DNA from 2 places in the Clostridium pabulibutyricum genome. Region 2 is predicted to be linked to the other one. Evidence: a T-box and tRNA genes for the amino acid it is inferred to sense, from the RefSeq annotation. Region 2 holds a T-box; the other holds one or more tRNA genes.

Region 1 (4,221 bases), on a different contig from region 2:
TTAAATTTGTTTGTAAGTACCAACAGGTATTTATCCATTGAAGAACTGCAGAACAGATTAAAGCTTTCACGAAGAAGTATATTTTATGTAATAAAAAAAGTAAATATTGAACTTGAGAAAAAAGGAATTGAGCATGTTCAGAGAATAGGAGGAGCAGGATATTATTTAACACCTGATAGTGTAGATAAACTTAGAGAAAGTAAACTAGTTTCAAATCGATCCTCCAATTTTGTGCTTGGACGTCTTGAAAGGAAAAATTTGATCATATGGAAGCTTATTAATAATGAAGTTGTTTCTCTTCTTAAAATTGCCGAGCTTTTAAATATATCAAAAAATACTGCAATAAAGGATATGAAAAATGTAACTGAAAGTTTGAAAAGATATGGATTAAAACTTGTGAAATCAAAAGACGGCAGAAAAATTGAAGGCCCTGAAGAATTACAGAGAAATTGGGTATATGGGCAGTTAAGCATGCACAGCTCTCTTGTTTACAGTCAGCTGGCAAATGATCCTATAAAACTTTCCGGAATAAATACTTATCTGAACAGTTTTGAAAAAGCAACTGGCAATTATTTGACGGATGATGCAATTATGATTACAAGCACGTTTATATTATGGTATTTAAATAGAGTAAAAAACGAAGAAAAATTGATGACTTGTAATTTAGATGGAGATGAAAACAGGAAGTATGCAGGATTCAGATGCACGAAGCAATTCCTATCTTCAAACGGAATTTTGAGTGATGCAGAAGCATGTTATATAGTTAAAATGATAAATTCAAGCCAGTTTTCCAAAATAAACAGGGAAGACATTACAATTAAGAAGCTTATTCCTATTACAAGAGCTACAGTTGATAGATTCAACCAAGTATCGGGGGTTTCAATTCCGCCTGAAAATCTTGAAATTTCTCTTACGACACATTTGCTTTCAACATATAATCGAGTAAAGTATAACATTTTATATAAACATCCGAATTTAAGGCAAATAGAAGATGAATACAACAGACTTTTTACTCTTACAAGGTATTCTGTGAAGTATTTTGAAGAATTTATATCAAGAAGTTTAAGTGATGATGAAATAGCTCTTATAGCACTTTATTTTGGGAGTGAACTTAGAAGACTTGAGGAGAAAACTTTAAAAAAAGAGAAGATTGATGTGTTTGTGGTGTGCTCAAGTGGAATAGGAACATCGATAGCTCTTGAACAGCAATTAAAAGTAAGGTATCCACAAGTCAAGTTTTCTTCACCTATGAGTGTATTAAAATATGAAAGCAGCTCGCTGTCCGGAATTAAACTTGTTATAAGTACTATAGATTTGCAGGAAAGAAAGCATATACCTGTAATTCAAGTATCTGCAATTCCAGATCAAATGGAATGGGGAAATATAACGAAAGCGATTTACAAGTCAGGGCTGAGTACTGGCAAGAAAAGTTCTGTAAATGTAGAAAATATTATAGATGTGATAAGCAATTATGCAAGAATTGAGGATGTCTCAGGGCTTAAGAAGTCACTGGATAATTATTTCTCCAACCAAAAACAAGATGAAACTTTCAAATCCAGAGATAATTTTGACCTGTCAGATTTGATGTCCTGCAATCATATTTCAATTTGCACAAAAAGTATTCTGTTTGATGAAGCTGTGAAAATGGCATATAAACCCCTTTTAGAAGAGAATAAAATAGAGGATAGATATGTTGAAGAGATAATAAGTCTTACAAAGGAACACGGTCCTTATATGGTACTTGGAAAAGGGATCATGCTTGCACATGCAAAGCCAAGTGATGGAGTGAATTCTATTGGAATGTGTCTGATGCTTTTGAAACAATGTGTAGAAATTCCACAAATTAAGAACGATAAGAGTGTAAAGGTAAAACTTATTGTTGGCCTTGCACCTGTGGATTCGGTAAGTCATCTAAAGGCATTGTCAAATCTTATGAGCAAAATTCAAAATTATGAATGGCTTGATTCAATATATAAATGTAATACATTAAAAGAGCTTAGAGGATGTATTTTTAGCTGATATATGAAGTTAGTCAATTCATATGATATAATTCCAATATAGGAAGGAGGAATTTAAAATGGATAAGATTCAGTATGTATGTGCCAAGTGCGGATGCAGGGAGTATGAAGTGGATCAATTTCAAGCAACAGGTGGAAATTTTTCGAAAATATTTGATATACAAAACAAGAAGTTCACAACTGTAAGTTGTAAGAGATGCGGATATACGGAATTATATAAGGGAAATACTGATAGCGGATGGAATATTCTCGATTTTCTGATTGGAAATTAAACCTTTGAGATAGTATATAAAACTATACAATGGATAATATTATCTATATGATTATTAAAAAAGGAAGTTGGTTCATATGGATGAGAATGTAGGCAGATGGCTTAAGATAATAATGGGAATTATATCTGTTGCGACACCGATTATATTCATAATTGTACTTTTGAATATTGGTAAAACTGATAAGAAAAAGAAAAAGAAATAAACTATGGAAATATGGTTTACATTGTGATATAATTTACTCTGTTGTTTATTTAAAGTTTAATTTTGGGGTGTGGCACAGGTGGTAGTGCGCAAGTTTCGGGAACTTGAGGTCGCAGGTTCAAGTCCTGTCACTCCAACCAGAAGATTAGGTCAAAATGAGATACATGGCGGAAAAAACCAGTGTTTATGTGATATTGAGAGGGTTTTGAATGAAAAATTCAAAACTCTCGTTTTTCATGGATGCACACCTTCTTTTCTGCGGATTCGAGGGTTCAATCATATACAACATAAAAAACTCAGAGGTCATGCCAAAATGGTATGGCCTCTTTTTAATATATTCGAAAATTAAATAACGCTCTCTGCCTATTTGGCATCCAAAAGCGCCAGGATGGTTTAGGCTACCTTCCATTCATGTGGTTGAGAACAAATCTCATTAAAATTCTTTCATTCTCTGCTATTCGGTTTTTAAGTACGATACGCTTATTTTTTTATTACACGTCGGTATTCTTCTGGGAGCAGGCCTGTGTTTTTTTGAAATAAACTTGAAAATCTTCCAGCATGGTTGTATCCGACTGCCTTTGCTATCTGAGAAATTTGAAAATCAGTTTCAAGAAGCAAATATTCTGCATGGGCCATTCTTCGGTACTGGATATACTCCGTGATAGTATGGCTATATGTATTTTTGAAAGAATAGCGAAGTTTAGATTGACTCATACAGGCAATTTTAGCAAGCTGATCTGCATGAATTTCAGACGCAAAATGGTCTGCAATATAAGATTTTACAGCATCTAAATTTTGCAAATCTTTTTTTGACAATTCTCCATCTGGAACAAAACCGGTTGACTTTTTATTTTTTTCTATAATCAAAGACACGGCTTCTTCAACCTTACTTTCATAAAACAGATGTGCAGATACTCCCGTTCCACGAAATACTTGAATTTGCCGCATCAATAATACTAATTCCGGAAAGTCAGAAACACCATTTATACCTGAAAAGGCCGTTTTAGAATCAAATGATTCATATTGACATTTTTGCTCCAGATTTTCATGGTAATACTCTGGCATAAGCATTAATTCAACTCCATGAATTGGAACACTCTTATGAAAACGTGCGCGAAAAAAATTTCCATCTGATATGTGTCCACTGATACAGTTTGCGCTTAATCTTTTATATGGATTCAGTTCTTCAGCTGATACGGTATCAAAGTAAGTTACAGAGATAAAATCCGGCTGGTTATATTCTACAATAGTATCATTATGTAATCGCAGATTCATAACACCTATTGCAAACATTCCTTTACGTTCATAGTACCAATAATAGCCCTCACCCAACTCTTCCGATAGCTCATAGAACTTTCCCTCTAAATTTAATGAATCTTTATAAGAACATTGATGAAAACCCCATTGAAAAAGGCAAGGTTCCATCAATTCAGTCGTTGGTTTTTCCATAATAACACACCTCTTATATCCATATTCAACATTTCTATATCATGATTCAACAAATATGCATTTACCATATTGCTTCTTTCACATTGATACTGTAAAGTAAATAACGAAACAGGGTTCAATATCTTATCAGTTAAACTATAACAGATCAGCTGATAAAATTCAACAAAACCATAGTATAATCCAAAAGAAGGAGGTCGTTTTCTTGAAAAGCATACAATAGAAAAATCAAATTTCTTTTCAATTTCCGAATAACCTAAATAAAAAAATATTTGTTGTTTTGT
Region 2 (4,221 bases):
ACCATTTTTACCTGTACCTTTGATATCTTTAACCATATTGAAGGTAGTTATTCCTTTTTCAGCATATATTATAGGATATTCTCCATCCGGTGTAAAACCATAAACAGGCGGATTCTCACGTTTATTATAATAATCCACTTCCGAGCATCCATTTTCCTCATCAGTACCAAATATTATCCTTACCCTTTTGGAAAGCGGCAATTTTAAGTCCTTCAGCACTTTTAGAGAATATAACGCAGTAATTATAGGCCCCTTGTCATCCATAGTACCTCTTCCATAAATCTTTCCATCATGGATTTCAGCACCATATGGTGGGAACTTCCATCCTGCACCTTCCGGTACAACATCAAGATGTCCAAGTACTCCAACGTAGTCTCTGCCTTCTCCGAATTCTGCATATCCCATATATCCATTCATGTTTACAGTTTTAAATCCAAGATTTCTTGAAATCTCAAGAGTCTTTTCAAGAGCCCTGCCTATATTGTCACCAAACGGTCTTCCCGGCTTTGGACTTTCAGTCACGCTTTTAATTCTAACAACTTCCTGAATAGATTTTATTATATCATTCTTGATTTCTTCAACCCTGCCATCTATATCCATAATGAACCTCTCCTTACAATTAATATGCTCTGCCCCAATATACCAGGTGTTTTGCCTTTTTTCCACAACATACACATGTATCAGATATATTTTCTTTCTCAAACGGAATACACCTGGACGTAGCTCCCGTTTCTTCCTTTATCTTGTCTTCACATGCCATGTCACCGCACCACATTGCTTTTACAAATCCTGTTTTATTTTCCACTATGTCTTTGAATTCATCCATGTTTAAAGCTGCATGTGTCTTGTTTTTCACAGATTCTCTTGCACTTTCAAGCATGTTGTTATGAATATCATCAAGAAGTTCCGGTATTTTTGTTTCAATTTCATCCATAGATACAAATATTTTTTCTCCAGTATCTCTTCTTGCAAGTACAACCTGATTTTTCTCAATATCCTTAGGTCCAACTTCAAGACGTATCGGAACACCTTTCATCTCGTATTCACTGAATTTCCAGCCCGGCATCTTATCGGTATCGTCAAGTTTCACCCTGGCAACCTTCGATATTCTTTCTTTAAGTTCAGAAGCCTTTTCAAGTACTCCTTCCTTGTGCTGAGCAACTGGAACAACAACAACCTGTATCGGTGCTATTCTAGGCGGCATTACAAGTCCACTGTCATCACCGTGAACCATTATAATGGCTCCTATAAGGCGGGTAGTAACTCCCCAGGAAGTCTGATAAACATATTGAAGCTTTCCATCTTTATCGGAATACTGCATTCCAAAGGACTTTGCAAAATTTTGTCCAAGAAAATGTGATGTACCTGCCTGAAGTGCTTTTCCATCATGCATAAGTGCTTCTATAGTGTAAGTTGAATCTCCTCCTGCAAACTTTTCTTTTTCAGTTTTCTGTCCTTTAAGTACAGGTATTGCAAGAACATCTTCACAAAGCTCCCCGTATATGTTGAGCATTTTTATAGTTTCATTTTGAGCTTCCTCTTTAGTTTCATGTATTGTATGACCTTCCTGCCACAAGAACTCGGTAGTTCTAAGGAACGGCCTTGTAGTTTTTTCCCATCTTACAACAGAACACCACTGATTGTAAAGCTTAGGAAGATCTTTATATGACTGAACTATCTTCGCATAATGTTCACAAAATAAAGTTTCCGATGTAGGTCTCACGCAAAGCTTCTCTGTAAGCTTGTCATTTCCTCCCTGTGTAACCCATGCGACTTCAGGTGCAAATCCCTCTACATGGTCTTTTTCTTTCTGCAAAAGACTCTCTGGTATAAACATCGGCATATATACATTTTCGTGTCCTGTTTCCTTAAACCTTCCGTCAAGATATTTTTGTATACTCTCCCACATAGCATAGGCATATGGCCTTATAATCATACATCCTTTTACACTTGAATAATCTGCAAGCTCAGCTTTCTTTACTATATCCGTATACCACTGTGCGAAATCCTCATCTCTAGATGTTATTTCCTTTACAAGTTTTTTTGATTTTGACATTATAAATTTCCTCCAGTTTTTTTGTAATAAAAAGCCCCGATCCCACATTATGGGACCGAGACTGTATCGGCGGTGCCACCCTAATTAACATATTATTAGAACATATTCACTCTTAATTTTAACGACAAATGCCGCTGTAATTTTAATTACAGAACTCCAAGGCAGGTTCGATATAGCTTCAGTAGAAATTTTTCACCCATAATTTCCTCTCTAAAAAAGAGCATACACCTACTAATCCTCTTCACAGTAAAATATAAATATAACGATCAAATTCTATGATAGAATATGGAATCCATATTGTCAATAACCAATCATCCTAATTTCTTTATATAGAGATCGGGTTTTATATCAAAATATACACATATATCACATATTTCCTGAAGTGTTTTGTCATTCATAGGAATTCCATTCTTCATTTTGTCATTGTAAGCTTCAATTTCTTTTTCTCCATGAGTATATATTCTATGTGCATCTTTAGCCTTTTTTGAATTCCTGAGTTCTTTTAAATATGTAGAAAGACCATTTTTAACATCCTCTTTGTCACCAAATATTCCATAATCTATTGCACAAAAATAATGGCAGGTTCCCGAACCACCTTTTCCGTCAAGATGCACATAATTTCCTGTAAGACCGCCTGAAAGAATTGCTGTAAAAAGCTCTACAGAAAGTGCAAATCCATATCCCTTATGACCTCCTGTAAGCTCTTTTGAACCGCCAAGAGGAACTATTCCTCCTCCAAGATGTTTCGGAACATTATACAAAACATCCTCTGGATTCGAAGTGTCGCATCCGTCAGCATCAAGTGCCCATCCCATTGGAAGAGGTTCCTGCCTTTTGTGGTAAACTTCCACCTTTCCTCTTGTAACAACGCTTGTTGCCATATCAATAAGAAGAGGATAAGGCTCTGCCGGCATTGAAATTGCAATAGGATTTGTACCAAGCATAGCCTCTTTTCCAAACGTAGGCACTATAACTGCAGGAGAATTAGTCATGGATATTCCAAGCAGTCCCTGTCTTTCAGCCATTCTCGCATAATAACCTGCTATACCGTAATGATTGGAGTTTTTTACAGTTACCATGCCTATACCCGAAGTTTTGGCCTTTTTTATAGCTATCTCCATGCTCATTTTTCCTATAAGTTGCCCCATGCCTGCCTGTCCGTCAATAGCTGCGGATACAGGAGTTTCTTTGAGTATTTTGGGATTTGAGTCCACTATTATGAGCCCCTGCTTTATTTCATCATAATATTTAACGAGTCTCTGAATCCCGTGAGATTCAATTCCAAACAAATCAGAAAGCAGCAAGACATCAGTTATTGTGTCACTGTCTTCTTCTGTAAAACCAAATTTTTCAAAAACAATATTACACATCTTTTTCAATCCGCTATATTCAACTTTTGTGTACGCCACCTTTTAGTCCCCCTCGATTTTTATTTGTTTAATTATACCACACATTATAATGCTTTAAAGCGAAAGAAGGCCGTTGAATTAAAATGCACTTCAACAACCTTCTTTATTTTTAATGTTATGTATTAAAAATACACTCTATTACTCATATCCTTCTCATCAATGAATAAATATACTTAAAATCAGAACGACTCCCAAACCAACAAGTGAATTTACAAGCTCAAGCAACCCCCATGTTTTAAATGTATCCTTCATAGAAATCCCAAAAGTTTGTTGAAATAAGAGGAATCCTCCATCATACATTAACGTCATGGTATTACTTCCGACAGCACACGCAAGAACCATAAGCACTCCATTAACATGAAAAGCTGTAACCATTGGAGCTACAATTCCAGCTGCTGTTATTGCCGCAACTGCACCTTGTCCAGTAAGCACACGAATTATAACTGTAATTATCCATGCAAGAATAAACGGTGATATTGGCATATTACCTACCAATTTTACGATAGTATTTCCAACTCCTGCATCAATTATAACCTGTTTCATAACTCCACCTGCTGCAATGACCAAAAGTACATTTGAAATTCCCTGTATTGCACTTGTCATTGAATCTGTAATTTGTTTTCCATTCATTCCTCTTGAAAAACCAAACAAGAACATTCCTACAACCACTGCAATCAACATGCTTACTTCTGCACTACCTATGAAAGTTGCAAATGAATATAAGAAATCACCTTTATTTACAGTTAATTTTATAAT

What was found. A T-box is a leader RNA that pairs with one kind of tRNA and senses whether it is charged. The one in region 2 lies ahead of proS (proline--tRNA ligase), so its partner is inferred to be a tRNA-Pro.
Region 1: it has a tRNA-Pro gene. The T-box ahead of proS (proline--tRNA ligase) is inferred to sense a tRNA for this amino acid. The anticodon was not compared.

What each region holds. Positions count from the first base shown of each region.
Region 1 is NZ_JBZAYZ010000010.1:15,027-19,247, forward strand. It holds gene AC4CVH_RS11165 (BglG family transcription antiterminator) at 1-2,019, shown strand, start outside; gene AC4CVH_RS11170 (zinc ribbon domain-containing protein) at 2,078-2,290, shown strand; gene AC4CVH_RS11175 (hypothetical protein) at 2,367-2,492, shown strand; tRNA gene AC4CVH_RS11180 (tRNA-Pro) at 2,556-2,631, shown strand; gene AC4CVH_RS11185 (helix-turn-helix domain-containing protein) at 2,972-3,940, opposite strand.
Region 2 is NZ_JBZAYZ010000016.1:24,455-28,675, reverse strand. It holds gene pepV (dipeptidase PepV) at 1-600, opposite strand, end outside; gene proS (proline--tRNA ligase) at 620-2,056, opposite strand; T-box leader at 2,104-2,310, opposite strand; gene AC4CVH_RS14085 (Ldh family oxidoreductase) at 2,368-3,465, opposite strand; gene AC4CVH_RS14080 (gluconate:H+ symporter) at 3,622-4,221, opposite strand, start outside.